2 regions of the Shinella sp. GW821-FHT11G07 genome follow, and region 1 is predicted to be linked to the other one. Evidence: riboswitches for the same ligand, from Rfam matches in the RefSeq annotation. Region 1 holds a riboswitch; the other holds the start of a gene.

The links. A riboswitch is a leader RNA that binds a small molecule or an ion and turns the genes downstream of it on or off. The one in region 1 is predicted to bind cobalamin.
Region 2: linked by a shared signal. The riboswitch ahead of nrdH (glutaredoxin-like protein NrdH) and the one ahead of fdhA (formaldehyde dehydrogenase, glutathione-independent) in region 1 are both predicted to bind cobalamin.

The regions. Positions count from the first base shown of each region.
Region 1 is NZ_JBXARJ010000014.1:109,573-117,433, reverse strand. It holds gene AC1RT2_RS24500 (ABC transporter permease) at 1-366, shown strand, start outside; gene AC1RT2_RS24495 (caspase family protein) at 545-2,497, opposite strand; gene fdhA (formaldehyde dehydrogenase, glutathione-independent) at 2,731-3,921, opposite strand; cobalamin riboswitch at 4,107-4,306, opposite strand; gene AC1RT2_RS24485 (ABC transporter substrate-binding protein) at 4,641-5,756, opposite strand; gene AC1RT2_RS24480 (sarcosine oxidase subunit gamma family protein) at 5,815-6,345, opposite strand; gene AC1RT2_RS24475 (2Fe-2S iron-sulfur cluster-binding protein) at 6,338-7,861, opposite strand, start outside.
Region 2 is NZ_JBXARJ010000001.1:497,406-505,266, forward strand. It holds gene nrdF (class 1b ribonucleoside-diphosphate reductase subunit beta) at 1-155, opposite strand, end outside; gene nrdE (class 1b ribonucleoside-diphosphate reductase subunit alpha) at 170-2,317, opposite strand; gene nrdI (class Ib ribonucleoside-diphosphate reductase assembly flavoprotein NrdI) at 2,314-2,709, opposite strand; gene nrdH (glutaredoxin-like protein NrdH) at 2,723-2,944, opposite strand; cobalamin riboswitch at 3,194-3,411, opposite strand; gene AC1RT2_RS02240 (hypothetical protein) at 3,695-4,981, opposite strand; gene AC1RT2_RS02245 (ABC transporter permease subunit) at 4,984-5,766, opposite strand; gene AC1RT2_RS02250 (SDR family NAD(P)-dependent oxidoreductase) at 5,850-6,638, opposite strand; gene AC1RT2_RS02255 (ABC transporter ATP-binding protein) at 6,652-7,629, opposite strand; gene AC1RT2_RS02260 (hypothetical protein) at 7,643-7,861, opposite strand, start outside.

The DNA of each region.
Region 1 (7,861 bases):
ATCATCGCAACCGTCATCTTTGGCATCCCGCCCGTCGTTAGGCTCACGGCGCTCGGCATCGCTTCAGTGCCGTCCTCCGTGCGTGAAGCCGCGATTGCCTTCGGTGCGTCCCGCAGCTTCATCCTCTTCAAGGTCGATCTCCCGACCGCCGCACCGTCGATCATGGCCGGCATCAGCCAGACCATCCTGATGTGCCTGTCGATGGTCGTCATCGCAGCGCTGATCGGCGCAAAGGGCCTAGGAGAAGACGTGCTGCACGCCCTGCAGTATGCGGCGCAAGGACAAGGCCTGCTCGCCGGCTTGGCAATTCTCCTGTGCGCTATCGTACTCGACCGGATGGTCCAGGGACGTCGAGCGGACGGATAGAGGAATTTCGCTGCTGTCGATCTCCAGGACGTGCGGCGATCCGTCCACCCTTCCAAGAAGATAAACGCAATTTTCCATGGCTTCGATGGTTTGAGGTCCAACACGCTCGTCGACGCTAGTTCTCGCTCCCAGCCGATTCACACGGGAGCCACGCTGGTCATTGTGTGTTGATTGCCTTTTAGCCGCCGAGTGCCGCCAGACATGCTTCCAGCATGGAAAGCATCGCACGGGAACCGTCCAGACTTGCAGCACCGTCGTGCAGGCGCACTTCGCGCCCGCCCTTCAGGAGCGCGAGGACTTGCTGCGTGGAGGCAATCTTGTAGAGGATTTCATCCTGGGACCTGATGCGTGTGATGTACTGCATCTCCTTCTCGTCAACAAAGAAAGTGAACGGCCGGCCCGACACGTCCATGAAATCCCGGTCTCTGTCACGGAAGCCGATATCGATGCCACCAGAGGCATCCAAGCGGATGACGCTCGACCGACCCGCATCATGGCGACGCGTCGCCTGGCAGTTTTGAAGGTAATTTGCCTGATCGAGATTGGCCAGAACCTCCCATCCAGCCACCGACTGAACCTTGAGAAAGGGCGATGTCAGCACCGCGTCTTCTCGTTTGAGTGCGGTCTCCTTAAGAGCTTTAGCCCGCTCATTCTTGATCTTGGCGATCGTGTTCTGGTACTTCCATGTCAGTCCGAGTTCGGCGGCATTCACCACTTCGAACCGATAGACCATAAGTTCTTCTTCGGGGATGGCCCGCGCCTTCACGAGGGCTGTAACACCAAAACAGGTCCCTTCGCAGGACTCGATGTCGATGTAGTCCATGGCCGCCTTCGCCGGCTCCGACATTTCGAGCAGAATATCGCCTTCTTTGTGCATGTTGCGATAGGTAAAGAAGAGCTGGTCGAACTTCTCCAGGAAATGAACGTAGGGAGCCGGATCGAAAGGGATATGGGATCCGCGCCGGTAGAATTTGTCGCCAAAATAGTCGAAGATAATTCTGTTTTTACTGACCCCGCCTCCGTCTATATCGATCAAGGAATCGACGAACACCGTGTTCTTGCACGGCTGATCCGGGTAGTTGAAGAACAGGTCGAGTAGGATGATCTCGCCGTCGGCTATGTCCTCACCCACCTTCTCGCCGCCGGCAAAGCTTCCCCTTCCACAAGGATCGTCCGGCGGTGTGCTGAACGTGAAGTTACGAAACGCCTCGTTCTGCCGACGGAAGCTGAAATCCTTGTCCATGAACTCGATCTTCTGTTTCGCAAGGTTTGCGAACATTCCCTGTGGATAGCGGGACAGATATTTCCGGTAAGCCTCCTGACTGTCGGCGAGCGCGGCAAATTCGAAGAAGGCGACCTCGTCACCGCCCGCCTCGGCCGGTTTTCCTGCGACGAACTGGAAGTCGCCGTAGACCGCGCTGTTTTCCCAGGGTTCCTGCTTGCCGCCGGTGCGCTCCTGCACGGTGGCGCGTACGCGCTTGAAGACATTCTCTATGGAAAGGCCGGGAATCGTCACGGATTCGGCGAGCGCCGCCGCATAGGGACTAGCACCGGTATTGCCGTCGGCCGCGAGATTGCCAGGAGAGGTCGAGAAAGCGACGATGCGGCCGAGCCGTTCCGGTGCCGTCGCAAGGCCGCGCCTGAGGCCGCGCGTCTGCTCGAACGGGTTGTCGCGGCAAGAATCGAGTACGACGATCTGAAGGCTAGTCCTCACCGCATCGAGCCGGCGCGTGAGTTCGCTAAGCGAGAGCGCGACCGAGCGCAGCTCCTCTTCGGTACCCAGCTTGACATCGACAGGTAGCAGGTAGTTCTGCCCGGAGATCTGGACGCCGTGGCCGGCGAAGTAGACCATGACAACAGGATTTTCAACGGTGGCCAGGCGCGCCACGAAGGCATCGACCGCCGCCAATGTATCCGCCGCCTTGGCATTCGCGACCTTGGTGACGGCAAAGCCGCTCTTTGCCAGCGCGGTGCCGACGATCTCGATATCGTTTTCCGGATTGCGCAGGGGTGTCGCTACCTCGTAGCGGCTGTTGCCGATGAGAAGCGCGTGCCGCACGGACGCCGCCGCCTCGATGGGCAGCAGCAGGATTATGAAAACCAGGATTCGCCGCACCGACATCACTCTCATGTGTCCCTCCCCGACCCATCAAAGCTTGCGTCCAGACGCGAAACGGGTGTGCGAAAGGTTTTATTCACCTTATCTAATTTGCGGCGTGAGCCAGAGGAATGGACCGCTTCGGCCAGTGCCAGGCACCGACACCGCGACGTCCTGATGCGCCGCGTGGCGGAAAAGGGCGGCATGCGATCTATCGGGTTCGGTGCGCCGACCGTCGGAAACGGCCGGCGCACGTCGTTTTCTCGTTATGCTGCCTTCAGCAGATCACCATGCGGGTCGAGCACGAACTTGGTCGCGGCACCCTGGTCGAAGCTCTCATAGCCCTGGACGGCATCGTCGAGCGCGATGATCTTCGCGTTGACAATGTCGGCGATGGGCAGGCGGTCGTGCAGGATCGCCTGCATGAGCTGACGGTTGTACTTGAGCACAGGGGTCTGGCCGGTATGGAAAGACAGCGCCTTCGCCCAGCCGAGACCGAAGCGCAGCGACAGGCTACCCTGTTTGGCCGCGACGTCCGCCGCACCGGGATCTTCCGTGACGTAGAGGCCCGGAATGCCGATCGAGCCGGCGGCACGGGTGATCTCCATCATCTGGTTGAGCACGATGGCCGGCTGCTCACCGCCTGCATGGCCACGCGCTTCGAAGCCGACGGCGTCGATAGCGCTGTCGACCTCGTTTGTACCGACGACCTCGGCGATCATGTCGCCCAGCCTGTCGCTCTTGGAGAGATCTATCGGCTCAAAACCGACCCGCGCCGCATGGGCGAGGCGATCCTTGTTGAAGTCGCCGATCATCACGACAGCCGCACCGAGGATGCGGGCGGAGGCGGCAGCGGCAAGACCAACCGGACCCGCGCCCGCCACATAGACCGTGGAACCGACACCGACACCGGCACGCACGGCGCCGTGGAAACCCGTTGGCAGGATGTCGGAGAGCATGGTCAGATCGCGGATTTTTGCCATCGCCTTGTCGCGGTCGGGGAATTTCAAGAGGTTGAAGTCGGCATAGGGGATGGTGACGTAACGCGCCTGGCCGCCGATCCAGCCGCCCATGTCGACATAGCCATAAGCGCCTCCGGCGCGTGACGGGTTTACGGTGAGGCAGACGCCGGTATCCTGCGACTTGCAGCAACGGCAGCGCCCGCAAGCGACGTTGAAGGGCACCGAGACGATATCGCCGACCTTGAGCATCTCGACGTCGATGCCCTTCTCGATGACTTCGCCGGTGATCTCGTGGCCAAGGACGAGGCCGGGCATCGCCGTGGTGCGACCGCGCACCATATGCTGGTCGGAGCCGCAGATGTTGGTGGAAATCACCTTGAGGATGACGCCGTGCTCAATGCGGCGGCCGTCCGGTGCCTCCAGCTTCGGGTCATCGATGTCGCGAACCTCGACCTTGCCGGGTCGCATATAGACGACGCCTCTGTTTCTGCTCATAGTCTTGTCTCCTCCTGAGTTGAAGCCTGTCCGGCCCGCTCCTCCGCGGGCCGAATCATGGTCGGAACGCATGCGAAAACCGCCAAGCGGCCTGCAAAACGTCTCTCGACGAAGGATGGAAAGAAGAAGGAACAAAGCGGCCCAGAGGCAACGCTGTTCGCCTCTCGATCGCCCACCGCAATCGGCCGAGTCTTGTATTCAAGGCTGGTTTCCGGGCTTCGGAACCGTCCGTCAGGACGCCCTCGACACCTTCCCGGCCGTGGCCAGTGGCAATCGTCGAGGTTTTCGTTCCGCTACCGTTGCGGGGGCAGCACCGGCCTCAGACCGGTTTCCCAATTATCCACCCTGACGACGTCCGGGCGGCACCTTGAATGCCGTCAGCAAACCATGCGCAAGAGGAACTAGCCTTCGGGAATACGACATCCCTGACGTCGCCAACGACACCAGGCAAAAAAGGCCATCGATGGTACGAGGCACGCACGCCATGTGTCGCTTGGCATTTCACTACCATCCTGCGGAGTCGCGTTCTGGAGACAATATGCGGCGAGGGCCAGAGAGCTCCTGACTGCATCAAGGATGCTTGGTTTCCTACCCTAACAATCACGCTGTCTCGGTGGTTTCCACGGGACCGCTCCCAAGGTTTTGCTGGGTTCGGCAGACAAATAGAAAGGCGGCCCGGCATTTGGCCGGGCCGTTGAACTTCGCCAACGATGTAAGCGTTACTTGGCAATCGGCGCGTAGTTGCCATTGCTCCAGCGGTTGATGTCGTAGCTCGCGTCTTTCAGGTCGCCCTTCTCGTCGAAGGTGACGGTGCCGACCACGGTGTCGATCGGTTGGCCGTTCTTCAGTGCCTTCGCGACTTCTGTCGGATCATCCGAACCGGCGCGTTCGATACCTTGGGCGAAGGCCTGGATCACAGCATAGGAAAACAGCGTAAAGCCTTCCGGCTTGAAGCCGCCGGCCTTGATCTTTTCCACGGCTTCCTTCGCTTCAGGCTTTGCCTGCGGATCGGAGGGGAAGACGAACATCGTACCTTCACCGGCCGGACCGGCGACCTGCCAGAATTCCGGCGAGGCGATGGAATCGGGCATGATCAGCTGGAACTTGTAAGCCTGCTCGGCAGCCTGACGCAGGATGAGGCCTGCTTCCGGGTGATAGCCGCCGAAATAGACGACATCGACCTTGGCCTCCTTCAACTTGGTAACGAGAGCATTGTAGTCCTTCTCGCCGGCGTTGATGCCTTCAGCAAGAACTTCCTTGAGACCGTTTGCGTTCATCGTGGCACGCACAGCGTCCGCAACGCCCTGACCATAGGCCGTCTTATCGTGCAGCACGGCGACATTCTTGCCGGCATACTCCTTGGCGATCCACGGGCCGATGAAAGCGCCCTGAGCATCGTCACGGGTGTAGAGACGCATGATGTTCGTCCACCCCTTGTTGGCCGCATCGTCCGTCATGACCGGATTGGACGAGGCCGGGCTCATCATCAGCGTACCGTTTTCGGCGTAGACGGCCGAGGCCGGAATGCTCGAACCCGAGCAGGCATGGCCGTCGACGAACTGGATGCCGGCGGCGGCAATGCGGTTGGCAACCGAGACGGCCTGCTTTGGATCGCACTGATCATCTTCGAACTGCAGCTTGATCTGGCGGCCCATCACGCCGCCCTTGGCATTGATGGCGTCAGCCGCAGCCTGCGCACCCTGCTTGAACTGGTCGCCGATCGTCGCGAGCGGACCGGTGAGCGGGCCGGCGACGGCGAAGGTCAGGTCTTCTGCTCGCGCCGCGGTGCCCATGAGCAGGCCGAGCGCCGTACCGAGGATTAGAATTCTTTTCATTATCTCAACTCCCTTTTTTCGCCCGCACCAGCGCGGGTCTCCTTCCAGACATGAAAGTCTATGCTTGCAAAACGAGTGGCTGGCATTCGAACCACTCCCAGAGGTAGGCAGCAAGCCCCCTGTCGATATGAATGCGCAAGGTTTCGGCATTGGTATGCCGGTAGACAGTGCCCATCACGCCGCCGAACGGCATGGCAGCGCAGGGTCCGGGATGATCAGGATCGACCGTCGTCGCCCGCGTGAGAAGATCACGGACGCCCTCGCCCGTCGCCTCGAAGAGGCGCAGGGCGGAACTGACGGTGGAGACCGCATAACCCTCATCGTACCAACCGTCTGCCACATCGCCAGATGAAAGCCCGATGACCAGCAAGCGATCGCGGGCAACGCGCACCGCATAACGATCGCCGAAGGCAAGGCCGAGCGCGCCGACATCCCTGCCGAGATCATAGCGAGCGAGGAAGCGGTCGATATCGCCGCTGACGAGGCGCTGCGTCACGCCTGTGAGGGCTCGGATGTCAATGGCGCGGCCTGTCAGCCGTGCCTGCACCCAATCCGGTTCGGGCTGCCATTTGCGGGCAATATCAAGCATGAAGGCGGCTCCCTTCCCCATCGAAGGCACAGGAGGAGACGATGCGCGCGCGCCTGATATCCCCGAGATGCTGCAACTCGATAACGTCACCCATGCGCGACAGGCCGCGTTCGATCAGCCCGAGCGCGATCGGCCTCTGCAGGGCTGGGCTGAAATAGCTCGACGTGACATAGCCGGTGCTGCGAGGTTTTCCCGCTTCCCGTTCGATGCCATGCGCGCCGGTCGGCAGCACACCCTTGCCGTCTGCTGCCTCGAGGCCGACGAACTGCCGCCGATCGGGCCGGGCCGCATCCTCGGTGATCAGCGAGCGGCGGCCGATGAACTCCACCTTCTTGCGTTCCAGCGGCGCGGTAAGGCCGAAATCCATGGGGCGGCTCGTGCCATCGGTATCCTTTCCGATGACGATATAGCCTTTCTCCGCACGCAGGATCATCAGGGCCTCAAGGCCAAGCAGCGTTGCACCGAAAGCCGCGCCGGTCTTCCGCAGCCGCGCCCAGAGCACCGCGGCAAAATCAGCCGGTACGGAGATTTCGTAGGAGCGTTCGCCGGTGAAGCTGATGCGGGCAATCCGCACCGCAACGCCATCGACGCTGCCGGCGACGACGGCCATGTGCGGCAGGGTCACATCGTCAAGCGCGACGCCGAAGCCAATGCTTTCCACAAGTGCCCGCGCCCGTGGGCCGGTGACCGTCAGCGTCGCCATCTCAGCCGTGGCATTGTGAATGAAGACACGCCGCTTGTCGAAGCGATCCTGCCGCCATTCCTCCAGAAGGGCGTGCACGCCTGCCACATGCGAAGACGAGCAGGACACGACGAAGCGATTTTCATCAAGCCGAACCAGCACGCCATCGTCGTAAATGTTGCCGCCCTCCGTCAGGATGAACCCGTAGCGGCAGCGACCAGGCGCCAGCGTCGACATGGTGTTGTAATAGACGAAGTCGAGGAACGATGCGGCATCCGGGCCAATGACCTCGATCTTGCCCAGTGGCGAGCCATCGAAAAGCGCCACGCCCTCCCGGGCAGCCTTCGCTTCCGCCTGGATACGCTCTTCCGGCGCACCGGCACCGTAGAAGGCGGGCCGAAGCCAGCCGCCATATTCACGAAACACGGCACTATCGGCCCGATGCGCCTTTTCAAGCGGCAGACGGCGCAGCGGGTTCATGCGCGTGCCGGACCGGGCGCCTGCGAAGGAGGCCAGCGGCACCGGCGTGAAGGGTGGACGATAGGTTGTCGTGCCGACCTCGGGAATACGGCGGCCCGTGATTTCGGCCATCAAGGCAAGACCGTTGACGTTTGAGGTCTTGCCCTGGTCCGTCGCCATGCCGAGTGTCGTGTAGCGTTTCAGGTGCTCGACGGAGACGAAGTTCTCCCGCACCGCCAGTTCAACGTCCTTGGCAGTGACATCGTTCTGCAGGTCGATCCAGACCCGCTCCTTCGCGCCCGGTTTCGGCCAGGCTGCGACGATGCCAAAATCGCGGTTCGTGCCGTCCGCAAGTGCTCTCGGAAGGCCGAAATG
Region 2 (7,861 bases), on a different contig from region 1:
ATGTCATTGGAAAGCGGCACCTTTTCCGGCAGCCAGAAGTTTCCGGTCAGGCGGTTCCAGACTTCCAGGTCCTTGTCGTCCTCCATGCGGTTCCAGTTGATGGCGCGCACGGCGGCGGCCGCCTTCGGGGCTTTGGTCTTCACTTGGATATTCATGGTCTTCCCCGATGTCACAGTGCGCACGAGACGCAGCCCTGCACTTCCGTGCCGGACAGCGCCATTTGGCGAAGGCGGATGTAGTAGATGGTCTTGATGCCCTTCTTCCAGGCATAGATCTGCGCCCGGTTGATGTCGCGCGTCGTCGCGGTGTCGCGGAAGAACAAGGTCAGCGACAGGCCCTGGTCGACATGCTGCGTCGCCGCCGCATAGGTGTCGATGATCTTCTCCGGGCCGATCTCGTAGGCGTCCTGGTAGTAGTCGAGATTGTCGTTGGTCATGAAGGCGGCCGGGTAATAGACGCGACCTATCTTGCCCTCCTTGCGAATCTCGATCTTCGAGACGATCGGATGGATCGAGGACGTCGAGTGGTTGATGTAGGAGATCGAGCCCGTCGGTGGCACGGCCTGGAGATTCTGGTTGTAGAGACCACCTGTCATGACTGCCTGCTTCAGCTCAAGCCAGTCTTCCTGCGTCGGAATGTGGATACCCTCCTCTTCGAAGATGCCCCGCACCTTCTCCGTCGCCGGCAGCCACTCCGCTTCCGTGTATTTGTCGAAATATTCGCCGGAAGCGTATTTCGAATTCTCGAAGCCTTTGAAGCTCACGCCCTTCTCGACCGCCAGTCGGTTGGAGGCGCGGATGGCGTGGTACGTCACCGTGTAGAAATAGATATTGGTGAAGTCGATACCCTCTTCCGAGCCATAGAAGATGCGCTCACGGGCGAGGTAGCCGTGCAGGTTCATCTGGCCGAGGCCGATGGCGTGGCTGTCGTCATTGCCCTTCTCGACGGAGGGGACCGAGGAGATGTGGCTCATCTCGGAGACGGCCGTGAGTGCCCGGATCGACGTCTCGATCGTCTGGCCGAAATCGGGGCTATCCATAGCAGCCGCTATGTTGAGCGAGCCGAGATTGCAGGAAATGTCCTTGCCCATCGTCGCATAGGAGAGGTCGTCGTTGAACGCGCTCGGCTCGCTGACCTGCAGGATTTCCGAGCAAAGGTTGCTCATCGAGATGCGCCCGGCGATGGGGTTTGCCCGGTTCACCGTGTCCTCGAACATGATGTAAGGATAGCCGCTTTCGAACTGGATCTCGGCGATGATCTGGAAGAAGTCGCGCGCCTTGATCTTCTTCTTCTTGATGCGGGCGTCCTCGACCATCTCGCGGTACTTTTCCGTCACCGAGATCTCGGAGAAGGCGACACCGTAGACGCGCTCCACGTCATGCGGCGAGAACAGGTACATGTCTTCGTTGTTCTTCGCGAGTTCGAAGGTGATGTCGGGGATGACGACGCCGAGCGACAGCGTCTTGATGCGAATCTTCTCGTCGGCATTCTCGCGCTTAGTATCGAGGAAGCGCATGATATCGGGATGATGGGCGTTGAGATAGACCGCACCCGCGCCCTGCCGCGCACCGAGCTGGTTGGCGTAGGAGAAGGAATCTTCCAAGAGCTTCATCACCGGGATGACGCCGGAGGACTGGTTCTCGATCTGCTTGATCGGCGCTCCCATCTCGCGAAGGTTCGTCAGCGACAACGCCACGCCACCGCCGCGCTTGGAGAGCTGCAAGGCCGAATTGATCGAACGCCCTATGCTCTCCATATTGTCTTCGATGCGGAGCAGAAAACATGAGACGAGTTCACCGCGCTGCTTCTTGCCGGCATTGAGGAACGTCGGCGTCGCCGGCTGGAAGCGGCCGGAAATGATCTCATCGACGAGGTCGCGGGCAAGTGCTTCGTTGCCGCGCGCCAGCGCCAGCGCCACCATGCAGACGCGGTCCTCATAGCGCTCCAGGTAGCGCTTCCCGTCGAAAGTCTTCAGCGTATAGGACGTGTAATATTTGAAGGCGCCGAGAAAGGTCGGGAAACGGAACTTCTTGTCATAGGCGTGGTCGAACAGGTCGCGCACGAAATTGAAGGCATACTGGTCCAGCACCTCCTGCTCGTAGTAGCCCTCCGTCACCAGATAATCGAGTTTTTCCCTGAGGTTATGGAAGAACACGGTGTTCTGGTTGACGTGCTGGAGGAAATACTGCTTAGCGGCCAGCCGGTCCTTGTCGAGCTGGATTTTTCCACCCTCGTCGTAGAGGTTCAGCATGGCGTTCAGCGCGTGGTAGTCCAGCGCCGTAATCTCCGGGGCCTTGATCGGCTTGTCGAGCGTCATCGTGTCCAAAATCGTTCCAATCCATCTTTGACGTTGGCGACGTCTTCCGCGGTGCCCAAAAGCTCGAAGCGGTAGAGATATGGCACCCCGCATTTGGCGGAGATGGCATCGCCGGCGATCCCGAAGGTCGCGCCGAAATTGCTGTTGCCCGCGGCAATCACACCGCGAAGGTTTGCGCGGTTTTCCGCATCGTTGAGGAAGCGGATCACCTGCTTGGGAACGGCGCCTTTCCCGTCCTCACCGCAATAGGTAGGCACGACGAGCACGAAGGGCGCCTCCGCCTTCAGCGCCTCGTCGGCGCGGAGCGGAATGCGGGAGGCCGGAAGGCAGAGCTTTTCGACGAAACGACGGGTGTTTTCCGACCGGGTGGAAAAATAGACGAGCCCGCCCATCACCTGGCTCGCTTCAAGCCAGCGCGCTGATCATATCCGGGCGAAAGCCGGCCCAATGCTGCTCGCCGGCGATGACGACGGGAACCTGCCGGTAGCCGAGCCCCTGCACGAGCGCGAAGGCATCGGCATCCTCGGAAACGTCGACGACGCTGTAGTCGATGCCCTGGCGGTCGAGCGCGCGGGTGGTCGCGGTGCACTGGACGCAGGCAGGCTTGCTGTAGACGGTGATGGACATGGTCTTCCTCGTAATTGGACAATTGGGCGTGACAAATCGTTCAGCCATCCGCCGATGGCCGTTCGAAAAACTGGAGATGGGCAGATGGCCGCCTGAGACGGCCGGACACGAAACGCCGCTTACTCGCGCGGATGCACTGGAAACTGGATCGACATAACTTCACCCCGAAGTGATTATGCGGGACATACGGGGAGACGGGGCGCGACATCATTCCGCAACCCAACGCTCGCCTTCCGGACACCCCGCCCGTGGACATTCATGTACGAGGCAGGTCTCCTGGCTTGCGGGTCGCGGCATCCGTTCACCTTCCCAAGGCATTTGCGCCTCAGTGGCTTCATCGAACGAATGCTCGCCGCTTACAGTTGCGGGGGCAGCTCCGGTTTGACGCGGCCATCATGGCCGCCCCGGATTCCCGTCTTAGCCTTCGATCTTTTCGAATCGAAGGAACCTCGAACACAAGATATAGTAGACGAGGTAAAAAATGCGTCAACAGCTATGACGACTTATCAACGGTTTCGGTGCTGCACCGAAGTAGGCCGACCCCGCCCATCGGGTCTTTCAGCCAGAATTAGCCGCGTTCATCGATTGCGCCAATCCCTAAAACTGGCTTGTTTTGAACCGTCCGCCCGCCCCTACCAGGCATTCCTGCCCAGGCTTGCGCAGGCGCTGCGTGGAATCAGGTGCCATCGCAACACGCGCCTCACTGGCCATCATTGCAGCGTCTGAGACCTGGTCGGGATTGCCCTACGGCTATCTGTCCGTATCCGCCCTTGTTGCCGTCCGGCGAATGATCGTCGGGCCGAGCCAGCCGAGCAGCGGCAGCAAGGCAAGACCGAGCGCAAGGCTATCGTTACGTGGTTGCACCACAACGATATCCCGCCGGAAGGCGGCCGTGCCTTCTCCGCCGGTCCAAACTTCGCCACGCAGCGCGTCGATACTCGAAGGCACGGAGATCGCGAAGGCCGTCAGGTCTTCCTTTTCGCCCGTCTTGGCCGCGCGCACCTGGTAGCCGAACCCGGATCCTTCCGTCTGCACCACCTTCAGGCGGGCGAGCGGCAGGTTTAGCACATCGCCGTCCTGCCCGAAGCGGGCCTCGAGGCTATCAACCTGCGATGCCATGCGCCGAACCCAGATGTTTCGTCCTGCAACCGGATCCTGCTGCGGCGAGACGACCGGCATGTATTCCGTTTCGTCGAAACGATCCGCCTGCGATAGCGTCAAGTAGAAGGTGGAACCGGGTCGGGCGAAGATGCGCATATCCGCGCCGTTCGTGGCGATCGGCCGTGTCCAGCGCTCCTCGGGCACCACGTCGGCGACGGTGACACGGCGGCCGGCGATATCGACGACGTCGAGGCGGCGCAAGGTCTCCGGAACGGGCGTTCCGTTGACTATGAGCGCCATCTCGTACTGCCCTGCATCGAGGGCGAGACGGTAGGCCGTTGCGGGCGCCGTCACGAGCCGCAGGCTCGGCTTTGGCAGCGGGTCGGGCGGCGAGATGATTTCGACCGGCGCACCGCGAAGCCGCGCCGCCCCGGCTTCCAGCAACTTGCGCTCGTAGGCGCGTTGCTGCGCCTCGGCCTCGACATAGCGGCGAGCGAAGGTGCGTTCCTCCTGCTGGTAGGCGGTGTAGGCCGCAATGGCATCAGTGCCCCAGACGAGTTGGCCGCTGCCGTTCAGGACACCCTCGGGATAGAGGACGACATAGGGCGTGGGTTCGAGCTCCGCGGCCACCACACCATCCCGCATGACCCGGAGGGTGCCCGTGACATCCTGACGTTTCCTTTCGAGGTCGACATAGACCTGCCGGGAAAGCGGCCAGTAATATTCCTGCGTCTCGACGAAGGAGATGGCGCTGTCTTCGCCCGACAGAAGGTGTAGCGTCGGCGCATGCGAGGGCAGGAACATGTCCTTGAAGCCAAAACCATCCCAGACGCGACCGGTAATGATGACGGCATCCCGTCGTTCAGGCTCGATCGCTTTTGCAGGGCTGGCGGCTGATAGGCAAAGAAGGAGCAGGACGGCGAGGATTCTGCACATGCCTAGGCTCCCTTCCAGCGGGTAATGAGACAGGAGAGCAGCAGAAGCCCGGCCGTCAAAGCGACAACGCCGAGCGACTGCGCCACCGAAATCGCCTCCTGCGTGGCGAGCCGCTGGGCCAGAAAGGCGATGCCCGCAACGGGCGACAGCGCATGGAAGAGCGGCGCAGCGGCTTCCAGCAACGCCCGGAGATAAAGAGAAAACAGGCTCATGGTTTCCGCAGGCAGCGCCCGCAGCAGCCCGAGCCCCACGTCATAGGCCGCGAGCAACGCCACGAGCGCCAGATAGAGAACGACAGCGACGCGCACTGATCCCGTTGTCGCGGAAACGACAAGCCCCATCGCCATGACCGGCAGCACGAACAGGCCATTCGCAAGGATGGTGGCGAAATCGCCGGCACCCGTCACGCCCGCACCGAGGGGCTGTGCGGCAGCAAGATAGATGCAGTAGACGGCAACAAGTGCTGCAAGCACCACGAGTTCCGCCAGATATTTCGCCAGCACGATCGCGCTCGATGAGACCGGCCCGACCAGCAGTACCTCCAGCGTATGATGCTCGCGCTCCCAACTGAGCGCGCCGGCGAGCCTGAGCCCCAGCACAAGGCCGAGAAACACCACGACGAGAAGGTTCAGCCCCGCCAGCGGATCCGCCGTCACGACGACGGATTCGGTCTCGAACGTCTGAGCGAAACCGAATCCGTAGACATAGGCCATGAGGCAGAGTGCACTGGCGACGAGCCCGAACCACAACGATGCAAACTTGGCGGCCGTTTCGCGGCGGACCATCAGTAAGGCCTGACGGCCCATTCCAGGGGGGCGTAGTCTTGCTGCGACGGATGGGGGGCGGACATGTTCCATGGCGCGGCCGATCACATCACAGTGCGGATCAGGCCGCCGTCGATCCGGAGCGCTGCGCCATTGACGATGCCGGTGCGCGTGCTGCCGAGGAAGGTGACGAAGTCGGCCACCTCCTCCGGCTTCGACAGCCGCTGGATCAGTGAGGTCGGGCGGTTTTCCGCAACAAAGCGACGCTGCGCTTCCGGCGTTGGAACATCGGGATAGAGGCCGGCAATGAGATCCGCGACACCTTCCGTGCTGCATGGGCCGGGCAGAACCGAATTGACGGTGACAGCGGTGCCTTTGGTCGTTTCGGCAAGGTTGCGGGCAAGCGACAGCTGCATGGTCTTGGTGGCGCTGTAGGCGGGCATTTCCGGTGCGGGATTGATGCCGGATTCGCTTGCCATGAACACCACGCGCCCGCTGTTGCGCGCCAGCATCTTCGGCAGATAGTTGCGGGCCAGCCGCACACCACTCATGACGTTCACCTCGATCAGCTCGTACCAGCGATCGTCCCCGGCCTTGTAGATATCGACCGCCTCGTAGATGCCGAGATTGACCACCAGCACGTCGACATCACTGCAATTTGCAATGAGTTCGTCACAGCCCCCCTTCGTGCCGGAATTGCCGACGGCCTGTTCAAGCCGTGCATCCGGAACCTCCGCCCTTAAGCGTGCAACGGCCTTGGAGACACTGTCCGCGCTTCGGCCGTTGATGACAACGGTCGCACCCTCGCGCGCCATGGCTGTTGCAATGGCAAAACCGAGACCGCCGGTGGATGCCGTGATAAGGCAGCGCCTGCCGCTGTAACCGAGATCCATGTTCGTTCCCCTTTCAATGGACGAGCCCTGCGGGCTCTTGGCGGACCGGGAATTCCGGCCGGGTCAAATCGATGAAGATATCCTCCAGCGACGGCGTAGCCGCTTCGACGGAGAGGACCGTGTAACCCGCCCCCGAAAGAAGCCGGACGGCGTGCGCCCGTGCATCCCGCCCATCTTCCGGCGCCCGGCGGAGAAAGATCTCCAGCCGGTGCGGACCAATTTGGCGCACCCGCTCCACTTCCGGCAGGGCGCCAATTCGTTCCAGGCCCTGCGCCGCCGGCTCGTGGAGTTCCACTTGCAGGCTTGCTTGCGGCAGTCCTGCCGGAAGCAGCGCGGCCGGCCGGCCGGTTGCCAGAACACGGCCTTGCCGCATGAAGACGACGCTGTCACAAACCCGCTCCATCTCGGCCAGTTGATGGGAGGAAAACAGCAGCGTCACCCCTTCCGCCTTCATCTCGCGAAAGATCGCGCGCATGTCCGCAACGCCGGTCGGGTCGAGGCCGAGCGTCGGCTCGTCGAGGATGAGAAGTTCCGGCCGGTGCAGCATCACGCGGGCAAGGCAGGCCCGCTGCTGCATGCCGCGAGAGAAGTCGCCAAGCCGTCTCTCCGCTGCCGACGCCAGGCCGACCCGTTCGATGACCTCCTTCACACGGCTGCCCGCATCCGGAATACCGTAGAGATCGGCGAAGAAACGCAGGTATCCCCGCGCAGTCATCTCCGGGTAAACCCGAGGCTTCTCCTGCAAATAGCCGATCAGCGCGCGGAGATCGCGCCGGCGGCTAGTTTGCCGCACGCCGAGCACTTCGATCTCGCCGCCATCCCGTTCGATGAGCCCGACGATCATGTTCATCACCGTGGTCTTGCCCGCACCGTTCGGGCCAAGAAACCCGGTAATGTCCCCGCGCGCCACCGCGAACGTGGCATCCTCCACGGCGCGCTTGGCGCCAAAAGTCTTGGAGAGGGCATGGACAGCAAGGGCGGGGCTGATCACGGGATCGTCCTTCTCAATAGGGCAACGGCGTCACGTAAAGCCGGGCCAGGTTGATGACGATCATCGAGACGCCGGCTGCCAGCAGGAATTCCATCGGCCAGGCGAAAAGTTTGGCCCGGTCGTTCCAGAATTTGAGCGAGACGATCACGATAACGGCGATCACCGAGGCCGGCCAATGCGAGACATCACCGGCCATGACGGTGCAGGATCCGAGCAGCAGGGCAATGATGAC